Regions from separate parts of the Micromonospora sp. LH3U1 genome, predicted to be linked through region 1. Evidence: predicted binding sites of a transcription regulator. Region 1 holds the regulator's gene; each other region holds the start of a gene.
The links. Region 1 encodes HrcA, which represses chaperone genes, less so after heat shock. Its sites were predicted from a motif close to GGTTNGCACNCTCNNNNNGAGNGTGCNAACC; they were not measured.
Positions count from the first base shown of each region.

Region 2: a site for HrcA is predicted at 4,635-4,665, ahead of groL (chaperonin GroEL). Genes of this name have one in related genera too.
Region 3: a site for HrcA is predicted at 1,921-1,951, ahead of groES (co-chaperone GroES). Genes of this name have one in related genera too.

Region 1 covers NZ_CP116936.1:5,643,877-5,650,059, reverse strand. The annotation lists gene PCA76_RS25820 (hypothetical protein) at 1-631, opposite strand, end outside; gene PCA76_RS25815 (enoyl-CoA hydratase-related protein) at 851-1,660, opposite strand; gene hemW (radical SAM family heme chaperone HemW) at 1,680-2,903, shown strand; gene PCA76_RS25805 (DUF4870 domain-containing protein) at 2,970-3,632, opposite strand; gene hrcA (heat-inducible transcriptional repressor HrcA) at 3,858-4,880, shown strand; partial or broken gene dnaJ (molecular chaperone DnaJ) at 4,955-6,099, shown strand; gene PCA76_RS25790 (16S rRNA (uracil(1498)-N(3))-methyltransferase) at 6,101-6,183, shown strand, end outside.
Region 2 covers NZ_CP116936.1:6,588,485-6,594,667, forward strand. The annotation lists gene PCA76_RS30275 (S8 family serine peptidase) at 1-1,422, shown strand, start outside; gene PCA76_RS30280 (GNAT family N-acetyltransferase) at 1,491-2,426, shown strand; gene PCA76_RS30285 (hypothetical protein) at 2,513-2,761, shown strand; gene groL (chaperonin GroEL) at 2,818-4,440, opposite strand; gene PCA76_RS30295 (hypothetical protein) at 4,713-5,870, opposite strand; gene PCA76_RS30300 (cold-shock protein) at 5,966-6,169, opposite strand.
Region 3 covers NZ_CP116936.1:6,237,323-6,243,505, forward strand. The annotation lists gene groL (chaperonin GroEL) at 1-1,403, opposite strand, end outside; gene groES (co-chaperone GroES) at 1,474-1,788, opposite strand; gene PCA76_RS28565 (THUMP-like domain-containing protein) at 2,047-3,243, shown strand; gene ybaK (Cys-tRNA(Pro) deacylase) at 3,254-3,733, shown strand; gene PCA76_RS28575 (sugar ABC transporter substrate-binding protein) at 3,912-5,000, shown strand; gene PCA76_RS28580 (ATP-binding cassette domain-containing protein) at 5,116-5,934, shown strand; gene PCA76_RS28585 (sugar ABC transporter permease) at 5,931-6,183, shown strand, end outside.

The sequences.
Region 1 (6,183 bases):
CCGTCAACCCCCAGTCCAACACCAGGTTGCGGGTCAGCTGCGCGGCCGCCGCCGCTCCGTGCATCACCGGGGTACGCCCCACCGTGCAGGCGACCGCGCCGGTGGCGTCGCCGAGCAGGGCCCGGCTGAGCACCTCGGAGTCGTCGGCCCACTTCTGGTAGGCCTCGGGGAAGGCCGAGCGCTGCACCCGCTGGGCGGCGTCGGTGACGCGCATCTTCTCCCAGCCGCGCACCTTCTTGAGCGCCGCGTAGAACCGGTTGGAGGCGTAGCGCGGGTCACGGATCTGCGCCGGAGTGCCCCAGCCCTGGCTCGGTCGCTGCTGGAACAGGCCGACCGAGTCGCGGTCGCCGTCGGAGAGGTTGCGCAGCCCGGACTCCTGGTACGCGGTGGCCAGTGCGACCACCACGGCCCGCTCGGGCATTCCGCGCTTCGCGCCGATCGCCGCGATCGTTGCCGCGTTGGCCATCTGGTCGGCGTCCAGCGCGACCCGGCCGTCGGCCTGCACGGTGCACTTCCGGGCTGCCAGCGGCAACTGGAGGCGGTCACCGACCTGCCGTACGACGAGCCAGATCGCGATCACGGCGACGAGGATGAGCACGACTCCACCCGCCACGGCTGCCCGAGTTCGCACTCACACCCCCAGATCGACAGTCCGACAAGCGTACGTCCCCGCTGGCCCTCTCCGAGTCGTCCGAGTGATTCGGGTCCGGCTTGGCCGGTTCGGGGTCGGCTCCGCTGTCGCGTACCGGTTGGCGACGTTCCCGCTCTGGTCGTGATCTCACCTGCCGTGTCGCCTTGTCGCCCGAGGCGGCGTCCCGGCGGTCACCCGTTTCAATCCGGTGGCCCGTGCCTAGCCGGCCTGGTCGCTGGAACCGCCGTCCAGAGCGGGCACCCATTGAGCCAATCTCTTCTCCCGGAACGCCATGACCCCTTCGCGCCCCTCGTCGGACAGGAAGTAGCCGGTCGAGAGGGCGGACAGCCGAGCCAGGTCGTCCCGCAGCTCGGCGGTGCCCGGCCGGCGCAGCAACTCCTTCGCGCCGGCCAACGCGCCGGGCCCGCCCCGCACCAGTGAGTCGCAGTACCGCTGCACCGCCGCGTCCAGCTCGTCCGCCGGCACGGCGGCGGTGACCAGGCCGATCTCGGCGGCCCGCCGCCCATCGAAGGTGTTCCCGGTGAGGTACAGCTCGGCGGCGGCGCGGGGGTGCAGGCGGGGCAGCACCGTCGCCGAGATCACCGCCGGGATCACCCCGATCCGCACCTCGGTGAACGCGAACGTCGCCTGATCGGCGCAGACCGCCAGGTCGGCGGCGGCGATCAGACCCAGCCCACCGGCCCGCGCCGGCCCGGCCACCCGGGCCAGCACCGGCTTCGGGCAGTCCCAGAGCGCGGCGAGCACGTCGCCCAGCATCCCGGCCGGCACCGTCCCGCTGGCGTACGCCATGGCGGTCTCTTTGAGGTCCGCACCCGAGCAGAAGACCGGGCCGGTGTGGTCGAGCACGATCACTCGGACCGCCTCGTCGGCGACCGCGTCGGCCAGCCCGGCCAGCAGTTGGGTCATCAGACCGGTGGAGAGCGCGTTGCGGTTGTGTGGGCTGTCCAGGGTGAGGGTGGTCACCCCGCGGGCCGTGGCGACCCGCACGAGGACGTCGGGAGAGGTCATGCCGGGCACACTAGTGGCCATGCCCGGCGTCCTTCCAGATGGTGAGACCGTCCCCGTCGACGGATCGCTGCCCGCTACCGCCACCGCGGCGGTCGGCGCGCGCGGCTTCGGCGTGTACGTGCACGTCCCGTTCTGCGCCAGCCGCTGCGGCTACTGCGACTTCAACACCTACACGGCGGCCGAGTTGGGCGGCGGCGCCAGCCGCGAGGGGTACGCCGACACCGTCCTCGCCGAGCTTGCACTCGCGTCCCGGGTGCTCGGCGACAGCCCGCCGCCCCAGGTCGACACCGTGTTCGTCGGCGGCGGCACGCCCACGTTGCTCCCCGCCGACGACCTGGCCCGCATCCTCGACGGCATCGACCGCACCTGGGGGCTGGCCGCCGACGCCGAGGTGACCACCGAGGCCAACCCGGAATCGGTCACCCCGGAATCGTTGAAACGGCTGCGGGCCGCCGGCTACACCCGGATCTCGCTCGGCATGCAGTCCGCCTCCCCGGGGGTGTTGGCGATCCTGGACCGCAAGCACAGCGCCGGACGAGCCACCGCCGCCGCACTGGAGGCGCGGGACGCCGGCTTCGAGCACATCAACCTGGACCTCATCTACGGGACACCGGGGGAGCGGGCCGAGGACTTCGCCGCTTCGCTGGACCAGGTCGTCGCCGCTGGGGTGGACCACGTCAGCGCGTACGCCCTGATCGTCGAGGACGGCACCCGGTTGGCCGCCCGGATGCGGCGCGGCGAGCTGGCGTACCCCAGTGATGACGTGGCAGCGGACCGCTACCTGGCCGCCGAGGCCGCCCTCGACGCGGCCGGCCTGTCCTGGTACGAGGTCTCCAACTGGGCTCGCACCGACGAGGCCCGGTGCCGGCACAACCTGCTCTACTGGACCGGCGCGGACTGGTGGGGGCTGGGGCCGGGGGCGCACAGCCACGTCGGCGGGGTCCGCTGGTGGAACGTCAAACACCCCTCGGCGTACGCCCAGCGGCTGGCCGCGGGCGCGTCTCCCGGCCTGGCCCGGGAGGTGCTCACGGTCGACGAGGGGCACATGGAGGACGTGATGCTGCGGCTGCGGCTCGCGAGCGGCCTGCCGTTGGCGGTGCTCGACGCCACCGGCCGGGTCGGTGCCGAGCGGGCGCTGGCCGACGGCCTGCTGGACGCCGAGGCGTACGCGGCCGGCCGGGCGGTGCTGACCCTGCGCGGGCGGCTGCTCGCCGACGCGGTCGTCCGCGACCTGCTGCCCTGAGCGGGCCCGCTGCCCCGGAACGGGGCAGCGGGTGCGACGGGCCGGCCGGGGGAGCGGCCGGCTGGCTCACTTGATGAAGCTGGCCGACATGGGGTAGCGGTAGGGGGCACCCTCGTTGGCCTTCATGCCCGCGATGATCCCGAACAGGATCTGGATCACCACAACGGCGATGCTGGGCAGGAAGAGCAGGCACCAGCTCACGAAGAGCAGCACGAACGCGATGATCGACCAGAGGATCTGGAAGTTCAGGGCGGCCAGGGCGTGCGCCCGGACGGCCGGCGACTGGTTGCCGCGGGCCAGGTAGGCGATGAGCGGGGCGACGAAGCCCAGAGGACCAAAGCTGATCAGCGCGCCGAGGGCGCCGCCGAAGTGGGCGACCAGTGCCCAGGTCTTGTCCTCGTTGTTGGCGTAGCCGCCGCCGGGGCCGCCGTAGGCGCCACCGGTCGGATAGCCGCCAGCCGGGGGGTAGCCCCCGGGCGGCGGATAGCCCCCGGGCGGCGGATAGCCCCCGGCCGGGGGATAGCCACCCGCCGGAGGGTAGCCACCTGACGGCGGTTGGTCACCGGTGGGCGGCGGATAGCCACCGGCCGGGGGATAGCCGCCCGGGCCGGGTGCCCCGGACAGTGGTGCGGTGGGTGGCTCGGCCGAAGGGAACGGGCCCGGAGAGGTCGGCTCCGGCGGGTAGTTGCCGGGGTCACCCGCTCCGGGAGGGCGAGGAGGTTCAGTCATGGGTGTCACGGTAGGGGCCAGTGGCAACGCCGCACCAGAGCGACACCGACCGGCAGTGTGGGCCGATCGGCCCAGCCGGGTGGCGGGGGCCGCACCGACGAGCCACCGTTGATCATCGCGCTGGCGGGTGCGCCGACGTAGACTGGCACTCGCTACAGTCGAGTGCCAGGACGGCCCGGCCGGCCCACGGCGCCGGCAGCCGACGTGCGACAGGAGGTGCGGAGGATGGGTCTCGACGACCGGAAACTCGCCGTGCTCCGCGCGATCGTCGAGGACTACGTCTCCACCCAGGAGCCGGTCGGCAGCAAGGCGCTGGTCGAGCGGCACCAACTCGGGGTCTCCCCGGCCACGGTCCGCAACGACATGGCCGTGCTGGAGGAGGAGGGCTACATCCGGCAGCCGCACACCAGTGCCGGCCGGGTGCCCACCGACCGTGGCTACCGGCTCTTCGTCGACCGGTTGTCCCGGGTCAAGCCGCTCAGCCCGGCCGAGCGCCGGGCCATCGAGCGTTTCCTGGTCGGCGCGGTCGACCTCGACGACGTCGTGCACCGCACCGTACGCCTGCTCGCTCAGCTGACCCGGCAGGTGGCCGTCGTGCAGTACCCGAGCCTGGCCCGCTCCTCGGTGCGTCACCTGGAGCTGGTGCCGATCTCCACCACCCGGCTGATGCTCGTCATGATCGCTGACACCGGGCGCGTGGAGCAGCGGCTGGTGGAGCTGCCCGGGCCGGTGCCCGTCGACGACGTCACCGACCTGCGTCGGCTGGTCAACGAAAAGCTCGCCGGCGCCCGGCTGTCCGATACGCCGCCGTTGGTGCAGGCGCTGGTCGAGGAGGCAGCCGCCGAGCTGCGTCCGGCGATGACCACACTCGCCACGGTGCTCCTGGAGACGCTCGTCGAGCGGCACGAGGAGCGCATCGCGCTGGCCGGCACCGCCAACCTCACCCGAGGTGGCCTGCTCGACTTCCAAGGCTCCCTGCGGCCGATCCTCGAGGCGCTGGAGGAGGAGGTCGTGCTCCTCAAGCTCATCGGCGAGACCGAGCCGAGCACGACCCGGGTGCTGATCGGCGACGAGAACGAGTTCGACAACCTGCGGGCCGCCTCCGTGGTCAGCACCGGGTACGGCCCGGGCGCCACCATCGTCGGCGGCCTGGGGGTGCTGGGGCCCACCCGGATGGACTACCCCGGCACCATCGCCACGGTGCGCGCCGTGGCACGCTACGTGGGCGAGTTGCTGGCCCAGAACTGATCAGTCAGGGCCGACGGCCGGCTGCTGCCGCCGGATCGGCGCAACGCGAGACGAACATGAGGACACGGAACGCAGTGGCCAGGGACTACTACGGCATTCTCGGTGTGAGCCGAGAAGCCTCCGATGACGAGATCAAGCGCGCCTACCGCAAGCTGGCGCGCCAGTTCCATCCGGACGTCAATCCGGACCCGGAGGCTCAGGAGAAGTTCAAGGACATCAACGCCGCGTACGAGGTCCTCTCGGACGACCGGAAGCGGCAGATCGTCGACCTGGGTGGCGACCCGCTCGCACCCGGTGGCGGCGGTGCCGGCGGCCCGGGCGGCCCCGGCGGAGCCGGTCCGTTCGTCGGTTTCCAGGACATCATGGACGCGTTCTTCGGAGGCGCGGCGGGCGGCGCCCGTGGCCCCGTCCGCGCACCCGTCCGGGCGCGGACGCGATCCTGCGGCTTGAGCTCGACCTGCACGAGACGGCGTTCGGCGTCGAAGCGCCGATCACCGTCGACACCGCGGTGCTCTGCACCACCTGTTCCGGCGCCGGCACGGCCGCCGGCACCCACCTGGCGACCTGCGAGGCGTGCGCCGGTCGGGGCGAGGTGCAATCGGTGCAGCGCACCTTCCTCGGCCAGGTGGTCTCCGCCCGGCCGTGCACCGTGTGCCAGGGCTACGGCACCACCATCCCGCACCCCTGCCCCACCTGCGCCGGGGACGGCCGGGTGCGCACCCGCCGCTCACTGACCGTCAAGATCCCGGCCGGCGTCGAGGACGGCATGCGGATCCGGCTGGCCCAGCAGGGCGAGGTGGGCCCGGGTGGCGGCACCGCCGGCGACCTCTACGTGGAGATCCACGAGCGGCCGCACGACGTGTACTCCCGCAAGGGCGACGACCTGCACTGCCGCGTCACCGTTCCGATGACCGCGGCGGCGCTCGGCACCCGGCTGACCATCAAGACCCTGGACAGCGAGGAGACGCTCGACGTCAAGGCCGGCACCCAGCCGGCCAGCACGCTGCGACTGCGCGCCCGGGGCGTGCCGCACCTGCGCGGCACCGGCCGGGGTGACCTCTACGTGCACCTGGACGTGCGGACGCCGACCAAGCTCGACCCGGACCAGGAGAAGATGCTGCGGGACTTCGCCAAGACCCGCGGTGAAGAGGTCGCCGAGCTGTCCAAGCAGGGCGGCTTCTTCTCCCGGATGCGCGACGCGTTCAACGGGCACGCCTGAGGTGTCGGCGCCGCTGTTCCTGGTCGAGGCGCTGCCCACCAGCGACGCGCTGACCCTGGACGGCCCGGAGGGGCACCACGCGGC
Region 2 (6,183 bases), 940 kb from region 1:
GCGGTGCTGCTCGCCCGGCCGTCGGCACGCACCCCGAGCCGTCGGGTGGCAGCGGTGGCAGCGGTGGTGCTGCTGGTGACGTTCGGCGTGGTCGACCTCGGCCCCGGCCAGCCGGGTCTGTACGGCGAGCGGCTGCTCGTGGTGCTGCGCGCGCAGGCCGACCTGACCGGTCTACCGGCCGGCGCGCCGGGTCGGGCCGGGCGGGACGCCCGCGCGGCGGAGGTCTACCGGCGACTGGTGACCACGGCCGAGCAGAGCCAGGCCGACCTGCTCCGAGGGCTGACCCGGCTACGACTCGACCCGGTGTCGTACTACCTGGTGAACGCGGTCGAGGTGGACGGCGGCCCGGCGGTGCGGGCCTGGCTCGCCCGCCGACCGGAGGTGGCGCGGGTGCTGGTCAGCCAGCGCCTGCGGCCGCTGCCGGCTCCGGCCGGGCAGAGCCGGGGCACCGCGCCCAGGCCCACCGGCCCGGAGTGGAACATCCGGCAGATCGGCGCCGACCGGGTGTGGTCCCAGCTCGGGGTGACCGGCACGGGCATCGTGGTCGGCAGCTCGGATTCGGGGGTCGACGGCACCCATCCGGCACTGCGAGCAGGGTTCCGGGGTGGGAACGACTCCTGGTACGACCCGTGGGACGGCACCCGGAACCCGACCGACCAGGGCGGGCACGGCACGCACACGGTGGGCAGCGCGGTCGGGCGGGACGGCATCGGGGTGGCGCCGGACGCGCAGTGGGTGGGCTGCGTCAACCTGGACCGCAACCTCGGCAGCCCGGGGCACTACCTGGACTGTCTCCAGTTCATGCTGGCGCCCTTCCCGGCCGGCGGCGACCCGTTCACCGACGGCCGTCCGGAGCGCGCCCCGCAGGTGCTGACCAACTCGTGGGGCTGCCCGCCCATCGAGGGGTGCGACCGGGGCGTACTGCGACCGGCCACCGCCGCGCTGGACGCCGCCGGGATCTTCGTGGTCGCCGCGGCCGGCAACACCGGCCCGTGGTGCGCGTCGATCGACGACCCGCCAGCCCCGTACGCGGACGTGCTGACCGTGGGTGCGGTGGACGCGAAGCGCCGGGTCGCCGAGTTCTCCTCGCGCGGGCCGGTGCCGGGCGGCACGGGTAAGCCGGACGTGCTGGCGCCGGGTGTGGGCGTGGTGTCGGCCATGCCGGGCGGCACGTACGCCGCGCTGGACGGCACCTCGATGGCGACGCCACAGGTGGCCGGGGTGGTCGCGCTGATGTGGTCGGCGAACCCGGCGTTGGTCGGCGATGTGAGCCGGACCCGGCAGATTCTGCGGGACACCGCCACGGCGGCGACACCGACCTACCGCTCCGACAGCCCGACCGACACCTGCGGTGCTCCGTCGAACGTCACCGGTGCCGGCCAGGTCGATGCCTACGCCGCCGTTCGTGCCGCCCAGAAATAGGAAGGTTCCCTTCCTGAAACGAGAGGCGGGGGCGCGGACCGGCACCCGGTGATTTAGGGTCGGCGACCATGGACGCCGAGATCACCGTCACCGAGTTGACCCCCGACCTGGCCCCCACCGTGATACGGCTCTGCGAGCAGGCTCTCGACCTACCCGAGGACGCCGCCGAGGCGGCCCCCATCGTGGACGTGCTCTGGCCCCGGGCCGCCGCCGACCGGGCGGTGGTCGGGCTGGGCGCGTACCGGGGTGCGGATCTGGTCGGGGTGCTGATCTGCTCGGTGTCGTCGACCGATCCGGGTGTCGGGCATGTGGACCTGGTCGCGGTCCTCCCGGATCAGCGCCGCCGGGGCGTCGGCCGGGCGCTGATCCAGAGGGCCGAGCGGGTGCTCGCCGAGCGCGGGGTGACCGAGGTGCTGCTGGTCGGGAACCCGCCGTACTACGCGTGGCCGGGCATCGACGTCCGCTACACGCCGGCGGTCTGCGCCGCCGCCGCGCTGGGCTACGAGCAGGACCGGACCGCCTGGAACATGACCGCGGACCTGTCGTACGACGGGTCGCCGGCACTGCGGTCCACCGAGGCGGCCGAGCGGCGGTTGGCTGATCAGGGCGTGACCGTACGCCGGGCGGAGCCGGCGGACCTGCCGGCGCTGGTCGAGTTCGCCCGGTCCACCTTCGGCGGCACGTGGGACGGCGAGTTGGCCGGGTCGGTGGGTCGGGACGGCGCCGGTTGCCACCTGGCGGAGCGGGGTGGCGAGGTGCTCGGCTTCGCCGCGTACGGGTCGTCCCGGCCGAGCTGGTTCGGGCCGATGGGCACCGCGCCGGCCGCCGAGGGGTCGGGCATTGGCGGGGTGCTGCTGCGGCGCTGCCTCCGGGACCAGCAGGCGGCAGGGCTGGACCGGGCGCAGATTGGCTGGGTGGGGCCGGTGCCGTTCTATTCCGGCAGCGCGGGCGCCCGGATCGAGCGGGTCTTCTTCCTGTACCGGCGGGCAGTCGGCGCAGAATAAAGGGCGAATGGGATATAGACCCAGATAGCGCCATTCGGCCGCATCGGCCATCGACGCCCCCTACCGTTTCGGTAGAGGAGGCAGCCATGACCACGGATGAAGACCAGACCGAGGACGGCCCGCCGATCACCTGGAAACCGGTCGGCGAACTCCCCGGCCAACTGCCGTTCGACCGGCTCGACTACGGCGACGCCGAACAACTGGCCGAGATGGCCACCGACGGCGAGTCGCCGGTGGCCGAGGAGCCGCAGGAAATGGTGGACGCGCCGATCCAACTGCTTCCGCCGTACGACCGGGCGCAGAAACGGCGCAACCAACGCCCACTGCCGACCTGACGACGAACGGGGCGGACCGCGTCAGCGGCCCGCCCCGTTCTGTGTCGGAACTGGACTCAGAAGTCCATGTCCCCGCCACCCGGGCCAGCCGGGGCAGCCGGGTTCTTCTCCGGCTTGTCCGCGACGACGGCTTCGGTGGTGAGGAACAGCGCCGCGATGGAAGCGGCGTTCTGCAGCGCCGAGCGCGTCACCTTGGCCGGGTCGATGATGCCCGCGGCCAGCAGGTCCACGTACTCGCCGTTGGCGGCGTTGAGGCCGTGACCCGCTTCGAGGTTACGGACCTTCTCCACCACAACGCCGCCCTCGAGGCCGGCGTTGACGGCGATCTGCCGCAGCGGGGCGTCCAGCGCGACCTTGACGATGTTCGCACCGGTCGCCTCGTCGCCGACCAGGTCGAGCTTGTCGAAGGCGGTCTTGCCGGCCTGAACCAGCGCGACGCCACCACCCGGGACGATGCCCTCCTCGACGGCGGCCTTCGCGTTGCGAACGGCGTCCTCGATGCGGTGCTTGCGCTCCTTGAGCTCGACCTCGGTGGCCGCGCCGACCTTGATGACCGCAACGCCGCCGGCCAGCTTGGCCAGCCGCTCCTGCAGCTTCTCCCGGTCGTAGTCGGAGTCGCTCTTGTCGATCTCGGCCCGGATCTGGTTGACCCGGCCCTGGATCTGCTCGGCGTCACCGGCACCGTCGACGATGGTGGTCTCGTCCTTGGTCACCACGACCTTGCGGGCGCGGCCCAGCATGTCGAGGCTGGCGGCGTCGAGCTTGAGGCCGACCTCCTCGCTGATGACCTGGCCACCGGCGAGGATGGCGATGTCGGTCAGCATGGCCTTGCGGCGGTCACCGAAGCCCGGCGCCTTGACGGCGACCGACTTGAAGGTGCCACGGACCTTGTTGACCACCAGGGTGGCGAGAGCCTCGCCCTCCAGGTCCTCGGCGATGATCAGCAGCGGCTTGCCCGACTGCATGACCTTCTCCAGGATCGGGAGCAGGTCCTTCACCGACGAGATCTTGCTGTTGGCGATCAGGATGTACGGGTCGTCGAAGACGGCCTCCATACGCTCCGGGTCGGTCATGAAGTAGGCCGAGATGTAGCCCTTGTCGAAGCGCATGCCCTCGGTGAGCTCCAGCTCCAGCCCGAAGGTGTTGCTCTCCTCGACGGTGATGACGCCTTCCTTGCCGACCTTGTCCATCGCCTCGGCGATGATCTCGCCGACGGTGCTGTCGCCAGCGGAGATGGAGGCGGTGGAGGCGATCTGCTCCTTGGTCTCGACGTCCTTGGCGAGCTTGGACAGCTCCTCCGAGACGCTCGCGACCGCAGCCTCGATGCCCCGCTTCAGGGCCATCGGGTTGGCGCCAGCGGCCACGTTGCGCAGGCCCTCGCGAACCAGGGCCTGGGCCAGGACGGTCGCCGTCGTCGTGCCGTCACCGGCAACGTCGTCGGTCTTCTTGGCGACCTCCTTGACCAGCTCAGCGCCGATCTTCTCGTACGGGTCCTCGAGCTCGATCTCCTTGGCGATGCTCACACCATCGTTGGTGATGGTGGGGGCACCCCACTTCTTCTCGAGCACGACGTTGCGGCCCTTGGGGCCGAGGGTCACCTTTACGGCGTCGGCGAGCTGGTTCATGCCCCGCTCGAGGCCGCGGCGAGCCTCTTCGTCGAAAGCGATCATCTTGGCCATACGGCGTTGTCCTCCTGGACACTCACGGGCCACCCGAGTTGTGTGTCCCGGATGGGCCGCCTGGTGTGCGCACCTTGGGACGTCGCCACCTGGCGACGACGACGTCCTTCGGCCGGGCCGGATAGCCCGCGACGACCGGCCATGTGCTGCCCCGGTGTCTCCACACCGGCACAACCTGGCCCCACCGTCCCGACCGTTGGCACTCACGGTATGCGAGTGCCAATGACTTGTTTAGCACTCTCCCCTGCCGAGTGCAAGCACGATGGGGCCGCTCAGCCGAGTTCCGCCGCCAGTCCGGCGCTGTTCACCGGCGCCTCATGAGCCCGCTGCTCGGCGTACGTGACCAGCAGACCGACCATCTGGGCGAGATGCGCCGGCAGGGCCAGAACCGCGGTGACCCCGATCACCGCCACCGCCCCGACCGCGGTACCCGGCGACGCGAATGGATCCGTACCGAAGGCCGAGGTGCCCGCCCCTTCCAGGGCGCCAGCGATCACACTGACGATGATCACCGCCAGGGCCACCAGGGCCACCCGACCGAGCAGCAGGCCGAGCCGGTCGTGGAACATTCCGAACGATCGACCGATCGGGTTGCGACGTTCGAAGAGATAGACCGGGCCGGCCATGCTCAGCGCGAACGCCAGGTAGATGCCCGGCAGCACGCAGAAACAGACGCCGACGCCGATGAGCACACTGATCAGCAGGGTCCAGCCCCACAGCCCGAGTGCCCGGCGGAGGCCGTAGCGCAGCGCCGACTCCAGGCTGGCCGGCTGGCCGGCCGCCTGCTGAGCGATCACCCAACTGCCGGCGGCCCACCCGACGGCCTGCACCAGGCCGATCAACAGGCTGCCGCCGACCAGCACCACGAGAAGGCTCACCAGTTCGACGGCGAAGTTGTCCGGCAACACGGCGGTCGGGTTCGCCTCGATCTGGGCGTCCCAGTTCGCCGACGGATCAACCCCGAGGGAGATCACCGAGAGCACCGCCGCCGGCAACACCTGGGTGAGCAGCATGATGGGCACCAACTGCCGCCAACCCCGGCGCAGCGCTCCCCCGCACCGGTTGAACCAGCCGGCGAGACCGGCACCGGGCGGGGTCACCAGGGCGTCGTTCGGGTCGAACCCATAACCCGGCGGATACCAGGCAGCCTGCGGCCCCGGATACCACGGCTGCCCACCGTAGGGACCCACCCCGGGCGGGTAGCCCCCGGTCGGCGGGAACACCCAGTGCGGGGGCGGCGGACCCCAGGCGCCCTGCGCGGGATCCCAGCCGGGCGGCGGGCCAACCGGGCCGCCCGGCGGTACGCCCGGCCCCCACTCGGGTGGCGTACCCGGTGCCGCGCCGGAACTGCCGGCGGGCGAGGTCGGGTCGGACGGGCCCGGCTCCCCCGACCCGGAGGGAGGGGTGGGCGGGGGTGGCTGGTCGGTCATGAACGCTCCTCAGCATCGGCTGGAACGGTTCACGATCTTCCCGGCTGCGCGCCCGTGCCGCTGCCCCGACTCGCGGGCCGATCGGGTAGGGAAACTCAGGCGATGACGCGTACGTGTTCGGCCTGCGGACCCTTCTGGCCCTGGGCGATCTCGAACTCCACCCGCTGACCGTCGTCCAGCGCCTTGTAGCCGTCCATCTCGATCGCGGAGAAGTGGACGAACACGTCCTGACCGCCGTCGACGGCGATGAAGCCGTAGCCCTTTTCGGCGTTGAACCACTTCACGGTGCCCTGTGCCACGGTGCACTTCCCTC
Region 3 (6,183 bases), 590 kb from region 1:
GCGACCTTCTGCGTCACGACGTAGCCGTCGTGACCGGCGTTCTGTGCGATCCAGCGCAGCGGCTCGACGAGCGACTTGCGCACGACCGAGACGCCGACCTTCTCGTCACCGGTGAAGCCCAGGTCGTCGTCGAGCACCGAGCGGATCTGCACCAGGGCGGCGCCGCCGCCGGGCACGGTGCCCTCCTCGACCGCAGCCTTGGTCGCCGCGATGGCGTCCTCGATGCGGTGCTTGCGCTCCTTCATCTCGACCTCGGTGGCCGCACCAGCCTTGATGACGGCGATGCCACCGGAGAGCTTCGCCAGCCGCTCAGCCAGCTTCTCCCGGTCCCAGTCGGAGTCGGAGGCCTCGATCTCCTTGCGGATCTGGGACACCCGGTCGGCGACGTCGGCCTTCTGGCCGCCGCCGTCGACGATCGTGGTGTTCTCCTTGTCGACCACGACGCGCCGAGCGGTGCCGAGCACCTCCAGGCCGACCTGGTCGATCTTGTAGCCCAGCTCCGGGGCGACCAGCTCGGCGCCCGTGGAGATCGCGATGTCCTGGAGCATCGCCTTGCGCCGGTCACCGAAGCCCGGGGCCTTGACCGCGCAGACCTTGAGGGTCTTGCGCAGCGCGTTGACCACCAGGGTGGAGAGCGCCTGGCCGTCCACGTCCTCGGCGATGATCAGCAGGGGCTTGCTGTTCTGCAGGACCTTCTCCAGCAGCGGCAGCAGCTCCTCGATCGCCGAGATCTTCTGGGTGGTGACCAGGATGTACGCGTCCTCAAGGACGGACTCCTGACCCTCCAGGTCGGTGACGAAGTTCGGCGAGATGAAGCCCTTGTCGAACTGGAGACCCTCGGTCACTTCCAGCTCGGTGGTGAGCATCGAGCCTTCCTCGACGGTGATGACACCGTCGCGGCCGACCCGCTCCATCGCCTCGGCGATCAGATCGCCGATCGTGGCGTCCTGCGCGGAGATCGTCGCCACGTTCGCGATCGACTCCTTGCTGGTGACCTCGGCGGCACGGCCGAGCAGCGCCTCGGAGACCTTCATGGCCGCCGCGTCGATGCCCCGCTTGAGGCCGGCCGGGTTGGTCCCGGCGGTCACGTTGCGCAGACCCTCGCGAACCATCGCCTGGGCCAGCACGGTCGCGGTGGTGGTCCCGTCGCCGGCGACGTCGTTGGTCTTGGTCGCCACCTCCTTGACCAGCTGCGCGCCAAGGTTCTCGTACGGGTTGGTGAGCTCGATCTCCTTGGCGATGGTCACACCATCGTTGGTGATCGTCGGCGCACCGAATTTCTTGTCCAGGACGACGTTGCGCCCGCGCGGGCCGAGGGTGACCTTGACCGTGTCGGCGAGGGCGTTGACACCGTGCTCCAGCAGGTGCCGGGCGTCGTCCGAGAAGCTCAGGATCTTCGCCATATATGTCCCTTCGAAGCGCCATTGCCCCGGCCCGGCGAGCCGGACCGGGGCAATGTCACTGATCGGTTGGTTACTTCTCGATGACCGCGAGGACGTCGCGGGCGGAGAGCACCAGGTACTCCTCGCCGGCGTACTTGACCTCGGTGCCGCCGTACTTCGAGTAAAGGACGGTGTCGCCGACCTGCACGTCAACCGGAACCCGGTTGCCGTTGTCGTCGACGCGCCCCGGGCCGACAGCGAGGACAGTGCCCTCCTGCGGCTTCTCCTTGGCGGTGTCGGGGATCACGATGCCCGACGCAGTGGTGGTCTCAGCCTCGTTCGCCTGGACCACGATGCGGTCCTCGAGCGGCTTGATCGCAACCTTGGTCGCGGTAGTCACGGGCATACCCTCCTGGGGTACTGGTTTCGTTGCTGGTCGGCGGGGCCAACCAGCGTCAATTGCCTCATGCCACCGGGCGGGACCGTCGTCGCGGGTGCCGGTCCGCCTGGCGTGCGCGCCCGGGTCGCGAGACCCGGAAGCTGGCACCCTCAGGGTGAGAGTGCTAATCGCAGGTTATTCCGTGGCTAGCACTCCGTCAAGGAGAGTGCCAGCGAGTCGCGCCCCGCCAGCCCGGATTTCCGGGTCGACCCGGACAATGACCGGGTGGATCTCGATCAGCTGGCGGCGCTGCGTACCCCCGAGGGGTCGGCCGCGCTCACGGCGGCGACCGGGCTGGCCGGCGGTGATCCGCTGGCTGCGGCGTCGGCGCTGCGCGCGGCCGGGGTGCCGCCGACGTTGGCCGCGGCGGCACTCACTCAGGCCGAGCTGCGCCATCGGGCGATCGGCAAGTTCGGCCCGGCCGCCGCTGGGATGTTCCTCACCCGCCCCGGCCTGGAGCAGGCCACCCGCCGGGTGGTCGCCGACCGGCGGGCCGCCCGGCTTCACGCGGCCGGCGTGCGCACCCTGGCCGACCTCGGGTGCGGCCTCGGCGCCGACGCGCTGGCCGCCGCCCGCGCCGGCATCCGGGTGTACGGGGTGGAGGCCGACCCGGTGACCGCCGCGATGGCCGCCGCCAACGCCGCGGCGGCCGGGCTGGCCGAGCTGTTCACGGTCGAGTGCGGCGACGCCACCGCGTTCGACGTCTCCCGGGTCGACGGGGTCTTCTGCGACCCGGCCCGCCGAGCGACCGGCACCGGGCGCCGGATCTTCGACCCACGCGCCTACTCGCCACCGTGGGATTTCGTCACCGGGTTGGCCGAGCGGGTGCCGCGCACCGTGGTGAAGGTCGCGCCGGGCCTGGACCACGCGCTCATTCCGGCCGGCGCGGAAGCGGAGTGGGTCGGCGTGGACGGCGACCTGGTCGAGGCCGCACTCTGGTGCGGCGAGCTGGCGGGGGTGCCCCGCCGCGCCACGCTCTACCGCCAGGTGGGTGCCGAGGTGCATCGCCACCAGCTCACCGGCTCGGGTGCCGACGAGGCGCCGGTCGGGCCACCCCGCCGATACCTGTACGACCCGGACTCGGCGGTCGTCCGCGCGCACCTCGTCGCCGAACTGGCCACCGAACTGGACGCGACCCTCGGCGACCCGAGCATCGCGTACCTGTACGCCGACCACCCGACCCGCACCCCGTACGCGCGCTGCCTGGAGATCACCGACGTGCTGCCGTTCTCGCTCAAGCGCCTGCGGACGCTGCTGCGGGACCGTCGGGTGGGCCGGGTGGAGATCCTCAAGCGTGGTTCCGCGCTCACCCCGGAGCAGCTCCGCCGGGACCTGCGGCTGGCCGGGGACGCGGCGGCGAGTCTGGTGCTCACCCGGGTTGGCGGAGCGCCGACGGTGCTCGTCGGCCGACCGGTCGACTAGCGTCGCTGACGTGGCAGGACAGGGCACGCCGGCAACGGCACTGTTGGTCAAGCGGGGAGTCGCGCATCGCACCCACCCGTACCGGGTGGCGCCGGACGCACCGAACTACGGCGCCCTGGTGGCGGCGGCGCTCGGCGTGGCACCGGAGCGCGTGTTCAAGTCGCTGGTGACCGAGGTCGACGGCGCGCTCACCGTGGCGGTCGTTCCGGTCACCGGCGAGCTGGATCTCAAGGCGCTCGCGGCAGCGGTTGGTGGCAAGCGGGCGGTGCTGGCCGACCGGGCTGTCGCCGAGCGGGCCACCGGCTACGTACGCGGGGGGATCAGCCCACTCGGGCAGCGTCGGCGGTTGCCCACCGTGCTGGACGATTCCGCACTGGGCCTCCCGACGATCTACATCTCGGCTGGTCGGCGCGGCCTGCAACTCGAACTGGCCGCGGCGGATCTGGTGACGCTGACCGACGCCCGCACGGCCCCGCTGCAGAGCCGCTGACGGCTTTCATTACGGCCGACTCCTCCTGGGTAGCCGAGAAGTAACAGTCGCGTTGCTGAATTGTTATCGCTCCCAACAAACTTGGCACCTGCGCAGTCTTGTGGAGCCGGTGTGACGCGAAATACGTTGCCGGACACAACAAAACAACACCTCCCCCACCCCCGAAAGGACCCTGCACATGCGTAAGGGGATCCTCACCATCGCCGCCGTGGGCCTGCTCACGACCGGCGGCTTGACCGCCTGTGGCGACGACTCCGGCGACGACGCGACCACCTCCGCCAAGACCCCCAAGATTGGCGTGATCCTCCCCGACAGCAAGTCCTCCTCCCGTTGGGAGACCGCGGACCGTCGGTTCCTGAAGGAGGCGTTCGAGGCCGCTGGCGTCAAGTACGACATCCAGAACGCCCAGAACGACAAGACCGCCTTCCAGACCATCGCCGACCAGATGATCACCGGCGGCGTGACCGCTCTGATGATCGTCAACCTGGACTCCGGCACCGGCAAGGCCGTGCTCGACAAGGCCAAGTCGCAGGGCGTCGCCACCATCGACTACGACCGGCTCACCCTCGGCGGCTCCGCCCAGTACTACGTCAGCTTCGACAACGAGACCGTCGGCAAGCTCCAGGGCGAGGGTCTGGCGAAGTGCCTGACCGAGAAGGGCGCCAAGAACCCCGTCGTGGCGTACCTGAACGGCTCCCCCACCGACAACAACGCCACCCTGTTCAAGGCCGGCTACGACTCGGTGCTCAAGCCGAAGTTCGACGCCAAGGAATACACCAAGGGCCCCGAGGACGCGGTGCCGGCGTGGGACAACGCGCAGGCCGCGACGATCTTCGAGCAGCAGCTCACCAAGGCCAATGGCAAGATCGACGGCGTGCTGGCCGCCAACGACGGTCTCGGCAACGCGGCCATCTCGATCCTGAAGAAGAACAAGCTCAACGGCAAGGTGCCGGTGACCGGGCAGGACGCCAGCACCGAGGGCCTGCAGAACATCCTCGCCGGTGACCAGTGCATGACCGTCTACAAGGCGGTCCGGGAAGAGGCAAAGGCCGCCTCCGACCTGGCCATCGCGCTCGCCAAGGGTGAGAAGAAGGACACCGGCCAGACGGTGAAGGACGGTGACCGGGACGTCCCCTCGGTGCTGCTCACTCCGAAGGCCATCTACAAGGAGAGCGTCAAGGACGTCATCGCCGACGGCTACGTGACCAAGGAAGAGGTCTGCACCGCGGCGTACACCAAGTTCTGCGCCGAAGCCGGCATCAGCTGACCGACGCCGCAGTACCCGCCGGGACGACCATCGCCGCCCGGCACGGGAGCACCCCTCCCGTGCCGGGCGGCGCCCGCCGGACGGGCCCCGACCCTCCCTTAAGAAGGAGACCCCCGTGTCCGCGACCCCCCTGCTGGAACTCCGCGGGATCGACAAGAGCTTCGGTCCCGTCCAGGTGCTCCGCGACGTCGCCCTGACCGTCCACCCGGGCGAAGTGACCGCACTGGTCGGCGACAACGGCGCCGGCAAGTCGACCCTGGTGAAGTGCATCAGCGGCATCCACCCCACCGACGCTGGCGAGTTCCTGTTCAACGGTGAACCGGTACATATCGGCAGCCCTCGCGACGCCGCCGCACTCGGCATCGAGGTCGTCTACCAGGACCTCGCGCTCTGCGACAACCTGGACATCGTGCAGAACATGTTCCTGGGCCGGGAGAGGCGCAGCGGCATCGTCCTGGACGAGCCGACCATGGAACAGCTCGCCGCCGAGACGCTGGCAGGGCTCTCCATCCGCACCGTCACCTCGCTGCGTCAGCACGTGTCCAGCCTCTCCGGCGGCCAGCGCCAGACCGTAGCCATCGCCAAGGCGGTGCTGTGGAACAGCAAGCTCGTCATCCTGGACGAGCCGACCGCCGCGCTCGGCGTCGCACAGACCGCCCAGGTGCTCGAACTGGTCCGCCGCCTCGCCGACAACGGCCTGGCCGTGGTGCTCATCTCGCACAACATGAACGACGTCTTCGCCGTCTCCGACCGGATCGCCGCGCTCTACCTCGGCCAGATGGTCGCCCAGGTGAAGACCACCGACATCACCCACGCCCAGGTGGTCGAGCTGATCACCGCCGGGCGCTCGGGCGGGCTCGGCCTCGCCACCGACCCGGGCAGCAACGGCGACGGCCCGCAGCCGGCCGACTCGACCTCAGGAGGCGTCCGATGACCACCACCGCCGTGCGGAAGGACGGCCCCGCGTCCGTCACACCCCCGCCGACCGTCGGAGGCCACGTCCGCAACTACCTCAGTCGGGTACGCGGTGGCGACGTCGGCGCGCTACCGGCCGTGCTCGGCCTGATCGTGCTCTGCACCGTCTTCGCGATCATGCGGCCGTCGTCGTTCCTGTCGGCAGGCAACTTCGCCAACCTCTTCACCCAGGGTGCGGCGGTCACGCTGATCGCGATGGGCCTGGTCT